One region of the Catenulispora sp. MAP12-49 genome, then DNA from elsewhere that is predicted to be linked to it. Evidence: riboswitches for the same ligand, from Rfam matches in the RefSeq annotation. Region 1 holds a riboswitch; each other region holds the start of a gene.
What was found. Region 1 has a riboswitch for cobalamin ahead of cobN (cobaltochelatase subunit CobN). Riboswitches for the same ligand answer to the same signal wherever they lie in the genome.
Positions count from the first base shown of each region.

Region 2: another riboswitch for cobalamin. It lies ahead of ABIA35_RS45890 (ribonucleoside-diphosphate reductase subunit alpha); the one in region 1 lies ahead of cobN (cobaltochelatase subunit CobN).
Region 3: another riboswitch for cobalamin. It lies ahead of ABIA35_RS12130 (HoxN/HupN/NixA family nickel/cobalt transporter); the one in region 1 lies ahead of cobN (cobaltochelatase subunit CobN).
Region 4: another riboswitch for cobalamin. It lies ahead of ABIA35_RS03360 (ABC transporter substrate-binding protein); the one in region 1 lies ahead of cobN (cobaltochelatase subunit CobN).

Region 1 is NZ_JBGCCP010000009.1:284,978-289,182, reverse strand. It holds gene ABIA35_RS19565 (COG4280 domain-containing protein) at 1-394, opposite strand, end outside; gene ABIA35_RS19560 (cobalamin biosynthesis protein) at 498-1,457, shown strand; cobalamin riboswitch at 1,535-1,675, shown strand; gene cobN (cobaltochelatase subunit CobN) at 1,719-4,205, shown strand, end outside.
Region 2 is NZ_JBGCCP010000053.1:31,319-35,523, reverse strand. It holds gene ABIA35_RS45890 (ribonucleoside-diphosphate reductase subunit alpha) at 1-2,270, opposite strand, end outside; cobalamin riboswitch at 2,399-2,645, opposite strand; gene ABIA35_RS45885 (dihydrofolate reductase family protein) at 2,732-3,292, shown strand; gene ABIA35_RS45880 (PPOX class F420-dependent oxidoreductase) at 3,293-3,682, opposite strand; gene ABIA35_RS45875 (ScbR family autoregulator-binding transcription factor) at 3,741-4,205, opposite strand, start outside.
Region 3 is NZ_JBGCCP010000004.1:445,276-449,480, reverse strand. It holds gene zwf (glucose-6-phosphate dehydrogenase) at 1-855, opposite strand, end outside; gene ABIA35_RS12135 (DsbA family protein) at 954-1,712, opposite strand; cobalamin riboswitch at 1,827-2,029, shown strand; gene ABIA35_RS12130 (HoxN/HupN/NixA family nickel/cobalt transporter) at 2,058-3,176, shown strand; gene ABIA35_RS12125 (NAD-dependent epimerase/dehydratase family protein) at 3,197-4,129, opposite strand.
Region 4 is NZ_JBGCCP010000001.1:712,987-717,191, forward strand. It holds gene ABIA35_RS03350 (GNAT family N-acetyltransferase) at 1-508, shown strand, start outside; gene ABIA35_RS03355 (enoyl-CoA hydratase/isomerase family protein) at 533-1,363, shown strand; cobalamin riboswitch at 1,520-1,645, shown strand; gene ABIA35_RS03360 (ABC transporter substrate-binding protein) at 1,751-2,740, shown strand; gene ABIA35_RS03365 (FecCD family ABC transporter permease) at 2,750-3,952, shown strand; gene ABIA35_RS03370 (ABC transporter ATP-binding protein) at 3,949-4,205, shown strand, end outside.

The DNA.
Region 1 (4,205 bases):
TGAAGCTGAGGGTGAATGCGTACCAGTCGGCGACCAGCGACTTCTTGTCCGAGGCGGCCGCCTGCGCGGCGGCGACCCCGCGCTGGTAGGCGGCGGCCTCGTCGCGCAGGTCCTTGTAGCCGGAGGCGCGCAGGATCGCCTTGCGCAGCCACTGCAACCCGAAGGTGAGCAGCAGCCCGCCGACGACCAGCCGCAACGCCGTCAGCGGCAGCACGGTCAGCGCCGGCCCCAGCGCCGCCACGACCGCCGCGAGCAGCACCAGCCCCGCCGCGACGCCCTGGAGCGTGGAGCGCCAGCCGCGGGTCAGGCCGACCGCGAGCACGATGGTGAGTGCTTCCACGGCCTCGACGGCGCAGGCGAGGAAGACGGACAGGAGCAGGAAGGCGGTTCCCACGTGCCCAGGGTAGCGCCGGGGCGGTGGGATCACGGGGACGAGCGATCTCGGGCGGCGTGGGGGCTTGGTGGGGTGCGCGGTGGCGCGCCGCTACATTGGCGCCATGCGATCTTCGTCCCGGGCGGTAGGGCTGGTACTCGGTTTCGCGGCCGACTGGTACTTCGCGGATCCGCGGCGCGGGCATCCGGTGGCGGGCTTCGGGCGGGTGGCCTCGGGACTGCGGCGGATCGCCTATGCGGACTCGCGGGTTGCCGGCGCGGCATATGCCGGGGTGCTGGTGTCGGGGGCGGCCGCTCTGGGCGTCGCAGCTGAGAGGGCCGGGCGGCGGCCGGTGGCCGGAGCCGTCCTGACCGCCGCCGCGACGTGGACCGTGCTCGGCGGGACGTCGCTGCGCCGCGAGGCGTCCGCGATCGGCGAGTCGCTGCGGGCCGGGGACCTCGCCGCCGCGCGGGAGCGGCTGCCGCATCTGTGCGGGCGCGACCCGCGCGGCCTGGATGCCGACCAGATCGCGCGGGCGGTGGTGGAGTCGGTCGCCGAGAACACTTCGGACGCGGTGGTCGCGCCGCTGTTCTGGGGCGCGGTGGCGGGGATTCCCGGGCTGCTGGCCTATCGGGCGTCGAACACGCTGGACGCGATGGTCGGCTACCGGAACGCCAAGTACCTCAACTTCGGGTGGGCCTCCGCGCGCCTGGACGACGCCCTCAACTGGGTCCCCGCGCGCTTCACCGGCGTCGTGACCGTAGCGGCGGCGCCGGTGGTCGGCGGCAGTCCCGTGCGCGCGCTCAGGGTCCTGCGACACGACGGCGCGCAGCACCCCAGCCCCAACGCCGGACGCTGCGAGGCCTCCGCCGCCGGCGCGTTGGGGGTGCGCCTGGGCGGCACCAACACCTACGGCGACGTCGTCGAACACCGGCCGGTCATGGGGACCGGCCGGGCGCCGCGCGTGGCCGACATCCGCCGGGCCGCCGTGTTGTCGGCCACAGTCGGGCTGGCCTCGGCCGTGGCCGCCGCGCGTCTGGCCGACGTCTTCGCGCCGCGCCGCCGCGCACGCCGACTGCGCTGACAGGGCTGCCTGGGCAGACAGGACTGGCAGGACTGGCAGGACTGGCAGGACTGGCAGGAACCGGCGGGACCGACAGGACCGACTGCGCTGAAGCTGGATCTGGCACACTGTCCACCAAGACGACAGTCCAGGAAGCCCGTGCGAATCGGGCGCTGTCCCGCAACTGTGAGCGGACCACGGTCCGCGAGCCAGGAACTGCCTGCCGTCCCTACCCATCAGCCCGAGGCGGAGCGCGGACTCCGCGAGAGGAAGTGCCGTCGCATGCCCGCGCGCGTTCTGTTGCTGTCCACGGCCGACACCGAGCTCCTCGCCGCCCACGCGTGCGGCGCGCCCTACGTCACCGCCAACCCCGCACGCCTGGACGCCGAGTCCCTGGCGCCCCTGCTGCGTGACGCCGACGTCGCCGTGCTGCGGCTGCTCGGCGGGCACCGGCCGTGGCGCTGGCTGGTCGAGGAGGTCGCCGCGGCCGGGCTGCCGGCCGTCGTCCTCGGCGGGGAGGCCGAGCCGGACGCCGAACTCATGGCGCTCTCTACAGTTCCCGGCGGCGTGGTGGCCGACGCCCTCAACTACCTCACCGCCGGCGGCCCGGCGAACCTGGCGCAGCTGGCGAACTTCCTCACCGACACCGTCCTCGGCGGCGGCGAGGGCTTCGAGGCGCCGCAGGCCATGCCGGAGTTCGGCATCCACGCCGAGCGCGAGCGCGAACGCGAGCAGCGCGAGGGCCGCCCGACCGTCGGCATCGTCTTCTACCGGGCCCACGAGCTCTCGGGCAACACAGCCTTCGTCGACACCCTCGCCGACGCCCTCGAAACCCGCGGCGCCAACGCGCTTCCCGTCTACTGCGGCTCGCTGCGCGGCCTGTCCGAGGACGCGGGCCGGGGGCTCGTGGAACTGCTCGGCCGCTGCGACACCCTGATCGTCACGGTCCTGGCCGGCGGCGGCGCCACCGCCGCGGACGCCAGCGCCGGCGGTGACGAGGACGCCTGGGACGTCGGCGCCCTCGCCGCCCTGGACATCCCGGTCATCCAAGGACTCTGTCTCACTTCCTCGCGCCGGGCTTGGCAGGACTCTGACGCCGCGCTCACCCCGATGGACGCCGCGATGCAGGTCGCGATCCCCGAGTTCGACGGCCGGCTGATCTCGGTCCCCTTCTCCTTCAAGGAGAACGGCTCGGCCGGAATCCCCGTCTACGTCGCCGACGCCGAACGCGCCGCGCGCCTGGCCGGCATCGCCTACCGCCACGCCGCCCTGCGCGGCATCCCCAACCGCGACAAGAAGCTCGCGCTGGTCCTGTCCTCCTACCCGACCAAGCACTCGCGCGTCGGCAACGCCGTCGGCCTTGACACGCCGGCCAGCGCCGTCCGCCTGCTCACGGCGCTGCGCGAAGCCGGCTACACCGTCGGCGACTTCCCCGAGGACGGCGACCAGCTCATCCACCGGCTGATCGCGGCCGGCGGACACGACGTCGAGTGGCTCACCGAGGAGCAGCTGGCCGCGGCTCCGGCGCGCGTGCCGCTGCGCGACTACGAGTCCTGGTTCGCCACACTCCCCGAAGACCTGCGCGAGGGCATCCGCCGGCACTGGGGCGAGCCGCCCGGCTCGCTGTACGTCGACGGCGAGGACATCGTCCTGGCCGCGCTCCAGTTCGACAAAATCCTGCTGATGATCCAGCCGCCGCGCGGCTTCGGCGAGAACCCGATCGCCATCTACCACGACCCGGACCTGCCGCCGAGCCACCACTACCTGGCCGCCTACCGCTGGCTGGAGCACAGCTTCGGCGCGGACGCCGTCGTCCACCTCGGCAAGCACGGGACGCTGGAATGGCTGCCCGGCAAGGGTCTGGGCCTGTCGGAGTCCTGCGCCCCCGACGCGGTCCTCGGCGAGCTGCCGCTGGTCTACCCGTTCATCGTGAACGACCCCGGCGAGGGCACGCAGGCCAAGCGGCGCGGGCACGCCACCGTCGTGGACCACTTGATGCCGCCGATGGCGCGCGCCGACACCTACGGCGACCTGGCCAAGCTGGAGCAGCTGCTCGACGAGTACGCGACCGTGCAGGCGCTGGACCCGGACAAGACACCGGCGGTGCGCGCGCAGATCTGGACCCTGATCCGGGCCGCGCAGCTGCACCACGACCTCGCCTCGATCCTGCACGGCGACGTCGACCGTCAGCCCACTGATGACGACTTCGACGACTTCGTGCTGCACCTGGACGGCTATCTGTGCGAGATCAAGGACGTGCAGATCCGCGACGGGCTGCACATCCTGGGCCGCGCCCCGGAGGGCGAGGAACTGGTCGCCGACGTGCTGGCGATCCTGCGGGCCAAGCAGGTCTTCGGCGGGGTGAACGGGGCGGTCACCGGACTGCGGCAGGCGCTGGCGGAGTTCGTCGGGCTGGACGAGCAGGTGCTGCTGGCCGAGCCGGGGGCGGCGGTGAAGGTGCCGGAGCTGCTGGTCGCGCTGGCCGGTGACGGTGAGGCGCCCGCGAGGTCGGCATCCGACGCCGTGGACCTGCTGGAGAAGCTGGCCCGGCGGCTCGTGGACGCGCTGGCGGCGGCGGGCTGGGATCCGACGGCTGTGCCAGGGATCTGCGATGCGGTGCTTGCCGATTCCGCCGAAGCGGTGGCCGCCGTCCTGCGCTTCGCCGCCACCGAACTCGTCCCCCGCCTGGCCCGCACCACCGACGAGATCGCCAACGTCCTGCGCGCCCTGGACGGCCGTTATATCCCCGCCGGCCCCTCCGGGGCGCCG
Region 2 (4,205 bases), on a different contig from region 1:
GTCGCCTGCTGGATGCGCGTCGCCGGCCGCGAGCGCAGGTAGTACGTCGACTTCAGCCCGGCCTTCCACGCGTACATGTACATCGAGGACAGCTTCCCGATCGTCGGCGCGGCCAGGAACAGGTTCAGCGACTGCGACTGGTCGACGAACGGCCCGCGCGCGGCGGCCAGGTCGATCAGCGCCTTCTGCGGCAGCTCCCACGCCGTCCGGTACAGGGCCCTGATCTCCGCCGGCAGCGCCTCGACGCCCTGCACCGACCCCTCGGCGCGCTTGATCGTCTCGCGCACCGCCGGGGTCCACAGCCCCAGCGCCTTCAGCTCGCCGACCAGCGCGCTGTTGATCTGCAGGAACTCGCCCGAGAGCGTCTCGCGCTTGAACAGGTTCGACACCTGCGGCTCGATGCACTCGTAGCAGCCGGCGATGGAGGCGATGGTCGCGGTCGGGGCGATCGCCACCAGCAGCGAGTTGCGAAGGCCGGTGGCCGCGATCCGGCCGCGGACCTCGGACCAGCGCGTGGCGAGTTCCGGGGAGGTGGCGACGTTCCACAGGTCGGGCTGGAGCGCGCCGCGGGCCGCGCGGGTGTCCGCGAACGCCGGGTGCGCGCCGAACTCCTCGGCCAGCCCGGCCGAGGTCTCCAGCGCCGTCAGGTAGATCTCCTCGGAGATCCGGGTCGACAGCTCCCGGGCCCGCGGGTCGTCGAACGGCAGCCGCAGGGCGAAGAACGCGTCCTGCAGCCCCATCAGGCCCAGCCCGACCGGACGCCAGCGCGGGTTCGACGCCGCGGTCTGCTCGCTCGGGTAGTAGTTGATGTCGATGACGCGGTCCAGGAAGACGACGGCGGTGCGGACCGTGGCGCGCAGCCGGTCCCAGTCGACCGCGTCCCGGGACGGCGTCAGGTGCGCGGCCAGGTTGATCGAGCCCAGGTTGCAGACCGCGGTCTCGGCGTCGGAGGAGACCTCGATGATCTCCGTGCACAGATTCGACAGGTGCACGGTGTTACCGGGAACGCCGGTCTGGTTGCACAGGTTGTTGGAGGCGTCCTTGAACGTCATCCAGCCGTTGCCGGTCTGCGCCAGCGTGCGCATCATCTTCCCGTACAGCTCGCGCGCCGAGACCTGGCGGGCGTAGCGGCCCTCGGCCTCGGCCTCGCGGTACGCCGCGTCGAACTCCGCGCCCCACAGGTCCGGCAGCTCCGGCACCTGATCCGGGTCCATCAGGGACCAGACGCCGTCGGCCTCGACCCGCCGCATGAACTCGTCCGGGATCCAGTTGGCCAGGTTCAGGTTGTGGGTGCGGCGCGCGTCCTCGCCGGTGTTGTCCCGCAGCTGCAGGAACTCCTCGATGTCCGGGTGCCACGGCTCCAGGTACACACACGCCGCGCCCTTGCGCCGGCCGCCCTGGTTGACCGCCGCGACCGAGGAGTCCAGCGTGCGCAGGAACGGCACGATGCCGTTGGAACGGCCGTTGGTGCTGCGGATCAGCGCGCCGCGCGAGCGGACGCGGGAGAAGCCGATGCCGATGCCGCCGGCGAACTTCGACAGCCGCGCGACCTGGTGGTAGCGGTCGTAGATGGAGTCCAGCTCGTCGCGCGGGCTGTCCACGAGGTAGCACGACGACATCTGGGTGTGCCGGGTGCCGGAGTTGAACAGCGTGGGGGAGCTGGGCAGGTAGGCCAGCGAGGACATCAGGCGGTAGAAGCCGATCGCCTCCTGCGGGTCCTGCGACAGCCCGGCGGCCACGCGCAGCAGGAAGTGCTGCGGCGTCTCGATGACGCGCCGGGTCACCGGGTGGCGCAGCAGGTAGCGGTCGTAGACGGTGCGCAGCCCGAAGTACTCGAACCGGAGGTCGCCGTCGGGGTCGATCGCCGCGTCGAACTCCGCCGCCGAGGCGGCGACCAGGTCCGCGGTCACGTCGCCGATCAGGCCCTCCCGATGCCCGACGGCGATGGACGCGCTGAAGGAGGTCGCGCCCTGGCCCGCGGCCTCGGCGGCGACGACCTCAGCGAGCAGGCGCGCTGCGAGCTTCGAGTACTGCGGCTCCTCGCCGATCAGCTCGGCGGCGCTCTGGACGGCGAGGTCGGCGATCTGCTCCGCGGTCGCGGCCGGCGGCAGGCCCGCGAAGGTCTTGCGGGCGACGCGGCCCGGGTCGACGTCGGGCAGGTCGGCGGACCAGACGGTGATCCGCTGTTCCAGAGCGTGCTCGGTTTCCGCGACCTGATCGGCCTCAGCAACCTGCGCACCAGCCGTGGCCTGCTCCAGGGTGACCGTCACAACCTTCTCCTCGCCAGTCGTAGGTCCGGTCCGGACCGATGGCGAGCAGACACCGGAAGGCGCGCTGAAGTCGCGACGCGTTCCGCCGTCAGCCGTCCCACGCGGCGTCGGACCAGCCGTGCCCCACGTCCGGGCACGGCACCGCTGGCAGGTCTTCGGACTCGCGGGCGTTCCCGGGGAGCCGAAAAGCGCTCCGGGACCCTACTGGCCGTCACTTCCCAGGCCCGCCCGAAGGCGTTCGGTGGCCCAGTGTGCACGACGGCGGTCGTTCCCACTCACCGCTGCGGGGCAGTCCCGGTTTCGCACCGGGTTCCCTCTTGCCTCGGCCGTCGCCCTGTCGGGGGAGGCGGCCGAACCAGCTGCGTCGGACACCATATCTTGTGGCGGGCCGGAATCTCCAATCAACATGCTGTATGTCAGAGGGCTTCTGCAAGATTCAGTCCACAATGCAAGGATGGAGCATGGCCAAGTTGATCTATTCGGCGATCGCCTCGCTCGACGGGTACGTGGAGGACGCCGGCGGCGCGTTCGAGTGGGCCGCGCCCGACGAACAGGTGCACATGTTCGTCAACGACCTCGAACGTTACGTCGGCACGTACCTCTACGGCCGCCGGATGTACGAGACGATGCGCTACTGGGAGACCGAGGGCGCGAGTCCCGGCGGATCCCCTGTGGCCCGGGACTATGCGGGGATCTGGCGGGCGGCTGAGAAGATCGTCTACTCGCGGACGCTCGAATCCGTGTCGACCGCTCAGACACGGCTGGAGCGGGAGTTCGACGCCGACGCCGTCCGGCGGCTCAAAGAGGCCTCGCCCTCGGACCTGACCATCGGCGGTGCCGAGCTGGCCGGCCAGGCGATCGCCGCGGGCCTGGTGGACGAGATCCAGCTGCTGCTGAACCCGATCCTGGTGGGCGGCGGCAAGCCCGCCCTGCCCCAGGATGTGCGCGTGTCGCTGGAACTGGTGGACGAGCGCCGCTTCGCCGGCGGCGTCGTGTTCCTGCGCTACGCCGTCGTGGGCTGACTACTGGAAGGTCGCGTGCGCCGGCCGCAGGTAGATCCGCACGCGGGCCGGCGCGTCGCCCACCGGGCCGTCCATCGGCAGCGCGTAGCGGTCGGCCAGGACGGCGAAGAACTCGCCCTCCGGGTCCGGCTCGATGCGCTCCACGGTGCCGCGCAGCTCCAGGTAGCGGTACGGCGCCTCGGGGTCGTTGATCGAGACCGCGGCGCTCGGGCGCTCGCTGAGCTCGCGGTACTTCGCGCGCTTGGTCGAGGTGGTGAAGGACAGGAACTCGCCGTCCCACAGGAACCACATGGGGTTCACGTGCGGGGTGCCGTCGGCGCGGATGGTCGCCAGGTGGCAGAAGACCGGGCGCTCGAGCAGGTCGGCGTGGGAATCGGGGATGACGGACATGCCTCTACTCCAACGCGGTGTGCGGGAACGGGCAAGGAGAGAGTCGGACTTGCTGCGATCACGAATCGTGATCGCCGGGGGCTGCGATGCCCGTGCGCATCACGGCCCACCACTCGGCGACCCGGTCGGCGACGTCGGCGTGGCCCGCCAGGATGCCGGACACGTGCTGGACGCCCTGGAAGCCGGCGATCGAGGCCCGGGCCAGGGCCGCGGGATCGGCGCCGGGGCGCAGTTCGCCCTGTTCGGCGGCGGTGTGGAAGAGCCCTGTCGCGGTGGCGATCCAGTCCACGAAGGGCAGGGGCACCGGCTCGGCGATCTGGGAGCGCTCGGCCTGCAGGCGGACGGTCGCGCGGACGACGGGGTCCTCGCGGATCTGCGCCGCCACCCGGGCGAAGATCTCGCCGAGCAGGTCCAGCACGCGGTCGTTGCCCGGCCGGGCTTCGGCGATCACCGCGGGCCACTGCTCGTAGCACTCGCGCAGGATCGCCACGACCAGACTCGCCTTGGCCGGGAAGTGGAACGC
Region 3 (4,205 bases), on a different contig from region 1:
AACGGTGCGCACGGCCCTGAGAGCGCGGGCACGCTCATCGAGGATGTCGGCGGCCGCGCCGGTGCGAGGGGCTTCCATGACCAGATAAGCGAGCATCTGGAGCATGTGGTTCTGGACGACGTCGCGCACCGCACCGGCCCCGTCGTAGAAGCCGCCGCGGTCGGCCACGTCGAAGTCCTCGGCCATGGTGATCTGCACGCCGCGCACGTGGTGGCGGTGCATGAGCTCGCTGAGCAGGGTGTTGGCGAAGCGGATCGTCAGCAGGTCCTCGATGGCGTCCTTGCCGAGATAATGGTCGACACGACGGAGCCGCTCCTCGGGGAAGTGCTCGCTGAGCTCCACCTGCAGTGTGCGCGCGGACTCGAGGTCGCGGCCGAACGGCTTCTCCACGATCAATCTGGCCTGGTCGGCGAGTCCGGCTTCCGCGAGGCACTCGGCGGCCTTGGCGTACAGATTGGGCGGGATGGCCAGGTAGTGCGCGAGGAAACGGCTCCCGCGCGTCTGCTCGGCAATCGAACGGAAGCTGGCGGGCTCGTCGTAGTCGACGCGCGCCACGCGCAGTAGGTCGGCGAAGCGTGAGAAGGCGTCCTCGTCGACCTCGCCGTGAGCCGCGACCGCGTCGTGCGCGTGTTCGCGCAGACGCTCGATGGTCCAGCCGCTGCGGGTGACGCCCACGACGGGCACGTCCAGCGATTGCTTGCGGACGAGTTCGTAGAGCGCGGGCAGCAGCATCTTCTTGGCGAGATCGCCGGTGATGCCGAACAGCACGAGCGCGTCGGCGGCTTGCGTGGCGTTCGCAACGGGCTGGGTCGGTCCGCTTTCCTGCTCCGCCGAGTCTCGCGTGGATCCGCTCATGTCTCAAAGCTATTCCGCGGATCGGAGCGCCAACCCGATGTCGGGGTCTGACTGCGGCATTCGGGTGACATTGCACGCCGGCGGAAAGCCTTCGCCGATCAGAGTGCCGGAAGCCCCGCGGCCTGGAACACCTGCCGCAGCACCGCCGGATCCGATCCGGCCAGCGACGCGCCGTCCTTGGACGCCTTCCAGAAGTTGTCCGGCAGTGTCAGGGCCTTGCCGTCGAGCATCAGCGTCGGTGTCCCCTGCAATTGCAGCGCGTTGAAGTCCGACCAGTTCTGCTGTACCAGGCCCTTGTAGGTGCCGGCGTTCACGCAGGACTCGAACGCCGGCGTGTCCAGGCCTGGCACCTGCTTGGCCAAGGCGATCAGCGTCGCGGTGCTGCTGTAGCCGTCGGTGGTCTCGTCCGGCTGGTTGGCGAACAGCACGTCGTGGTACTCGTCGAACTTCCCGGCCTGCGCGGCGCAGGCCGCGGCGTTGCCGGACTGCAACGAGCCGCTGCCGTTGTCCTTGGTGTCGATCAGCGTCACCGGATGGAACAGCACCCGCAAGGTCCCCTTCGCCGCGTACGCCTTGTACACGGACGCCGATCCGGTCTCCAGCGCCCTGCAGAAGGGGCAGCGGAAGTCCTCGAAGATCGTCAAGGTGTGCGGGGCCGTCGCCGGACCGTAGGCCAGGGCCGTGGCCTTGTTCGCAGGGTTCGCATACTTGTCGGCGACCATCGAGCCGTCGGTCAGCGGGACGTAGGCCTTCGGCTTGGCAGAGTTCGAGCTCACCGCGATCCCGACTCCGACCGCGGCGCCGATCACCACCACGACGGTCGCGAGGATCCCCACGCGGCGGCCTTGCATGCTCATAGCCCATCCCTCAGCGACGTCGAAATCCAGATCCAACAACGTCCCGGATCTGACCACCGCGCCGCGGTGGCGTCAAGCCGAGCGGGCGCGCCTTGCCCAGTTTCGGGCCGCTCGCTACGGTGACCATGCCGTGGTGCTCGGGAAGACCGGTGGAAAACCGGAGCGGCCCTCGCCACTGTGATCGGGAATGCACCGGCTCCATGCCGGCCGCGCGGAGTACGCGCGGCGGCGGCCACTGGACGCGACCGCGTCTGGGAAGGCGGAGCCGGGGCGTCGACCCGTCAGCCAGGAGACCGGCCACGGCACCGAGAATCGACCATCCACGAGGTGCTGGAGGCGAGCCGCGTGAGCGTGCCTGCGAACAACCCTGACCGGCCTGTCCGGAATCCGTCCTCGGCGCCGCTGCGCTGGCTCCGTACCGACTGGCTGCGCTTCGCCGGTCTGCTGGCGGTGATCGTGGGGATGCACGTCGCGGCGTTCGGGATCCTCGCCGGCCTGGTCGCCCCGCATCACTACACCGTCGGCAAGCAGGTCTTCGGATTCGGCCTCGGCATCACCGCCTACACCCTCGGCATGCGCCACGCGTTCGACGCCGACCACATAGCCGCGATCGACAACACCACGCGCAAGCTGATGGCCGACGGCAAGCGGCCGGTGTCCGTCGGATTCTGGTTCGCGCTCGGACACTCGACGATCGTCGTCGCGCTGGCCGCGGCGATCGCCGCCGGAGCCCGGCAGGCCACGGACCTCACCGACGACAAGTCCGGCACGCGGCAGTCGCTCGGCGTGGTGTCCACGACTGCCTCGGGCACCTTCCTGTACCTGATCGGCATCCTGAACCTGGTCGCGCTGATCGGGATCTACAAGGTGTACAAGGCGATGCGGCGCGGCGAGTACGACGAGGCCGCCCTGACCGCGCAGCTGGACAAGCGCGGCTTCATGAACCGGATCCTGGGCCGGCTCACCAAGTCCATCAGCCGCCCGGGCCAGATGTACCCGGTCGGACTGCTCTTCGGCATCGGCTTCGACACCGCCACCGAGGTGCTGCTGCTGGCCCTGGCCGGCTCCAGCGCCGCGGCCGGCCTGCCCTGGTACGCGATCCTGTGCCTGCCGCTGCTGTTCACCGCGGGCATGACCTTGTTCGACACCCTCGACGGCACCTTCATGAACTTCGCCTACCACTGGGCTTTCTCCAACCCGATCCGCAAGGTCTACTACAACCTCACCATCACCGGCCTGTCGGTGGCCGTCGCCCTGATCATCGGCAGCGTCGAGCTCGTCGGCGTGGTCCACGACCAGTTCGGCGTCGTCAACCCGGTCACCGACTGGATCGCGAACCTGAACCTGAACAATGTGGGGTTCGTCATCGTCGGCGCGTTCGTCGCGGTCTGGGCGGCCGCGATCGCCTATTGGAAGATCGCGCGGGTCGAACACCGGTGGGACGTCACTGGGCAGGAGCCGTAGCGGCCGTTCGCCCTGGAACTTCACCGCGCGACCGTGACCCTCGGCGCCGCGATCATCTCCTTCAGCCCGACCTCGATCGGCGTCGGCTGTATGCCGAAGCGCTCGGTGGCGGCTGTGGAGTCCATGACGAACGGCTTGCGGAACTGGTACTGCGTCTCGCGCATCTCGCGGACGATCGGGTCGGTGAGGCCGCCGAGCCAGAGCATTGCGGCGGGCAGGGCGGAAAGGCGGGGCTCTGGCTTGGCGGCGAGGTAGGCGGCGGCGGTGGCCAGGTCGCGGATGGAGGCCGGGGCGGGGCTGGGGGTGTGCCAGGCGCGGCCCCAGGCGTGTTCGTCGTCTGCGATGGCTACCAGCATGCGGGCGACGTCGGCGACGTGGGTCCAGGTGTGCGGGGCGTCGGGGTCGGCGGGGACGGCGGCGCGCTTGCCGGCCAGGATCTTGGGCAGGACGGCGATGCTGAACAGGGTCTGGGTGCCGGCTCCGAGGTAGTCCGAGGAGCGGATCTCGGCAGTGCGCAGGTCGCCGGCTTCGTGGGCGGCGAGGGCTTCTTCCCACATGCGGGCGCGGACGCCGGCCTTCGTGCCGGCTGGCCGCAGGGGGTGCTGCTCGGTCATGGGGCCGTCCGGCGGGCCGTAGACGTACAGGTTGCCGGTGGTGATCAGCACCGCGCCGGTGGTGCGGGCGGCGTGCAGGAAGGCGGCGGCCAGGGGCGGCCAGTCGAGGGGCCAGCGGTTGTAGGGCGGGTTGGCGCAGTTGTAGAGGGCGGTCGCGCCGGTGCCGGCCTCGGCGAGCGCCGCCGCGTCCGAGGCGTCGGCGGCGATGCGCTCGATGCCGGGATGGTCGGGGCCGGTGCCGCGACGGGTGATGACGCGGACGTGCTCGCCGCGGTCGGCGAGGAGGGTGGCGGTGGCCGTGCCGACGGGGCCGGCACCGACTATGACGTGGGTGGACATGGCGCTCTCCTGGTTTCTCGTGCACATCGTTCTCGTGAGAGAACACTGTTCTCGCTTCTACTGTCACACCGGGTCG
Region 4 (4,205 bases), on a different contig from region 1:
GCGCGCGAAGGAGGTCTATGGCCGCGACCTCGCCTCCTCCGTCGCGATGTGGCGCTTCCTGCTGGACATCGACCTGACCAGCGAGGTCCATGCCGACGTGCCGACCGACGCCCCGCTGATGTTCCTGCTCGCCGATCCCCGGCAGGCGGTGCCGCGGCTGCAGGACGATGTGTATGTGCGGCTCGTGGATGTGGACCGGGCCCTGACGGCGCGGCGGTACGCGGCGCCGGTGGACGCGGTGTTCGAGGTCTCGGATCCGTTCTGCCCGTGGAACACCGGACGGTGGCGGCTCAGCGGTGATGCTTCCGGAGCCGTCTGCGAGCGGACCACGGATCCGGCGGATCTGGTGCTCGGGCCGCGCGAGCTCGGGTCGGCCTACCTCGGCGGCTTTGCGTTGGCCGCGCTCGGCCGGGCGGGTCGGGTCGAGGAGCTGCGGCCGGGGGCGCTGGCCGAGGCGTCGCGGGCTTTTGTGAGCGATATCGCGCCGTGGCTCCCGTTCGGCTTCTGACCTCCATCTCATACTGTGGGCACCATGAACGAGGTATCGGAGAAGGATTACAACGGCGTACTCCTGCGGCGGCACCCGGCGTCCGGCAACGGCGTGGTCGCGGAGATCGTGCTGAACCGCGCTTCGGCGATGAACGCCATCTCGACCGGGATGGCCGCGGCGATCCGGGACGTCGCGCCGGAGCTGGCCGAGGACCCGGCGGTGCGCGCCGTCGTGGTGTCGTCGGCGCCGCCCGCGGCCGAGGGGAAGAACCACGCGTTCTGCGTCGGCGTGGACCTCAAGGAGCGCAACCAGATGAGCGACGCCGAGCTGGTCGCCACCCGGCCGGCGTTCCGGCGGACGTGGGGCGCGTTCGGCTCGCTGCCGATGCCGGTCATCGCCGCGGTCTCCGGCTACGCCCTGGGCGGCGGCTGCGAGCTGGCGCTGGGCTGCGACCTGATCGTGGCCGACGACGGCGCGGTGTTCGGGCTGCCCGAGGTCTCGGTCGGCGTGATCCCCGGCGGCGGCGGGACGCAGACGCTGGTGCGGCGCGTGGGCATGAACCGCGCCGCGGACCTGATCTTCACCGCGCGCCGCATCGACGCCGACGAGGCCGACCGGTTCGGGATGGTCGACCGGCGGGTGCCGGGGACCTCGACGGCCCGCGGGGCGGCGCTGGAGCTGGCGCAGCAGATCGCGAAGAACTCGCCGATCGGGGTGCGCAACGCCAAGCACGCGCTGAAGGTCGGCGCGGACCTGCCGCTGGCCGCCGGGCTGGACGTGGAGGACGGGGCGTGGCGGGCCACGGCGTTCTCGGCGGACCGGGCCGAGGGCGTGCGGGCGTTCGTGGAGAAGCGGGCGCCGGTCTGGCCGTGAGGCAGCGCGGGGGTTCTGAAGTAGCGCAGAGGCCTTGAAGCGGCGCAGAGGTCTTGGAGTAGTGCAGAGGCCTTGGAGTAGCGCAGAGGCCCTGGAGTAGCGCAGATCACCGGCCGTCGCCCCTTTTGTCGTTAGGCGAGTGCCCGAGTGCTTGCTAGCGTCATGGGCGACGGCGGTGCGCCGTCCACATCGTGTGCAGCGAAGCCGGTGAAAATCCGGCGCTGTCCCGCAACTGTGAGCTCCCTGCCGGGAGCGAGCCAGGTCGCCTCATGCGATGTGCCAAGGTTCGGCCCTCGAGGTTCGGGGCGGTCCGGCTGTGTGCGCGTCACGCCTGCCTGGGTCGGCGCGCGCGGCGGGGACCGCGGATCAGCCGGAGGAGCTGACCTCGTGCATTCTCGTCTGCACAATTCGACGCGGCGCGTGGCCGTCGGCCTCGTCGCGGCCTCGGCGCTGCTGGCCGCCGGGTGTTCGTCGTCGAAGTCGGCGTCGGCCCCGGCCGCTTCCGGCAGCACGTCGGCCACGTCCGCCGCCTCGTCCGCGGCCGCCTTCCCGGCCACGATCACCGCCAAGAACGGCGCGGTGAAGCTGGCGGCCGAGCCGAGGAAGATCGTGTCGCTGTCGCCGTCGGCCACCGAGGACTTGTTCGCCATCGGTGCCGGCTCGCAGGTCACGGCGGTCGACGACCAGTCGGACTTCCCCGCGAGCGCTCCGAAGACCACGCTGTCCGGCTACAAGCCGAACGCCGAGGCGATAGCGAAGTACAACCCGGATCTGGTGGTCGTCGCCGACGACAGCTCGCAGATCGTGGAGCAGCTCGGCAAGCTGAACGTCCCGGTCCTGTGGTTCGACGCCCCGAACACTCTGGACGACGCCTACACCCAGATCACCGGACTCGGCGCCGCCACCGGCCACACCGCCGCCGCGGCCACCGAGGTCGCCGGCATGAAGCAGCAGATCACCGAGGCGATCGCGGCCACGAAGAAGCCGGCCACGCCCCTGAAGTACTACTACGAGGTCGGCACCCCCGGGAACTACAGCGCCACCTCCAAGACCTTCATCGGCTCGATCTTCGCCCAGTTCGGCCTGACCAACATCGCCGACCCGGCCGACAAGACCGGCGGCCGCTACCCGCAGCTGTCCGACGAGTACCTGGTCACCGCGGCCCCCGACCTGATCTTCCTGGCCGACACCAAGTGCTGCCAGCAGACCTCCGCCACCGTCGCCGCCCGCCCCGGCTGGTCCGCGATCCCGGCGGTGAAGAACGCGGCGAAGGGCACGGTCGTCGGCATGGACGACGACATCGCCTCCCGCTGGGGCCCGCGCCTGGTGGATCTGGTGCAGCAGATCTCGAAGGCCGTGAACCAGGCCCAGGGCTGAGCCACCGCGATGCGGCGGCAGGGAGCGGACGCGGATGCCGACGCGGCGGCGGCGGGGGGCGCCGAAGCCGCGGCGGTCGACGCTGGGCAGGTGACGGCGGCGGCCGACGGCGGCCGGACTGATCTCCGCGCGACCACCAGCGATCTGACTCCCCCGCGCCGCCGCCTCGCCCGCTTCACCATCGCTCGCCCGACCATCGCGCTCCTCGCCGCGACTGCGGTCCTCTTCCTCGCCGTCCTGGTCTCCAGCCTCGGCGGTGCCGCGGGCCTTCCGGTCGCCGGCACCGCCAAGGCGCTGCTGGACAAGCTGCCCTTCGTCGACCTGCACACCGGGCTCGGGCCGGTGCAGCAGAGCGTGCTGGACCAGATCCGGCTGCCGCGCGTCGTCCTGGCCACGCTGGTCGGGGCGTTGCTCGCGCAGGCGGGGGCTGCGTATCAGGGTGTCTTCCGCAATCCGCTCTCCGATTCCGGGACCATCGGGGCCTCCGCCGGTGCCGGGATGGCCGCGACTCTCGTCATCGTCTACGGCGGCGGGCCCGAGCACACCGTGGCGGGGATCGGTGCGGTGCCGCTGGCCGCGTTCGTCGGGGCGCTCGGCGGGGTGCTGGCCAGTTATGTGCTCGGCACGCTCGTGGGTCGGGGCGGGACCGCATCGCTCATCCTCGCCGGGGTCGCGGTCAGTTCGTTCGTCGGGGCGGTGCAGGCGTTCGTCATGCAGCGGAGCACCACCGATGTGCGGCAGGTGTACTCGTGGCTGTTCGGGAGTTTCGCCTCCGCCGACTGGTCGCTGGTGCGGTTGGCGCTGCCGTATGCCGTCATCAGTGTCCTCATCGTCACGGTGCACGCGCGGCATCTGGACGTCCTCGCGCTCGGTGATGACGAGGCCGCCACGCTCGGCCTGAACCCGGTGCGCACCCGGCTGATCGTGCTGGCCGCGGCCTCGCTGGCGACCGCGACGGCGGTGGCGGTCAGCGGGATCATCGGCTTCGTGGGGCTGGTGGTGCCGCATGTCGTGCGGCGGGTCGCCGGGCCCGGGCACCGGCTGCTGCTGCCGATGAGCCTGCTGGTGGGCGGTGCGTTCCTGGTGCTGGCCGACCTGCTCGCGCGGACCGCGCTGGCGCCGGCCGAGCTGCCGATCGGGGTGGTGACCTCGTTCGTCGGGGCGCCGTTCTTCCTGGTGATCCTGCGGGCGACGCGGGAGCGGGACCGGTGAGCGCGGTCAAGGCCGCCGGGGTGCGGGTGAGGCTGGACCACAAGCCGATCCTGCACGGGGTCGACCTCGCCGTGGCCTCCGGCTCCTGGCACGCCGTGCTCGGTCCGAACGGCGCGGGCAAGTCCACGCTGCTCAAGGCGATCGTCGGCATCCTGGCGTACCAGGGCGACATCCGGGTCGGCGGGGAGTCGGTCGCGAAGCTGTCCGCCAAGCACCGGGCCCGGCTGATCGCCTACGTCCCGCAGCAGCCGCA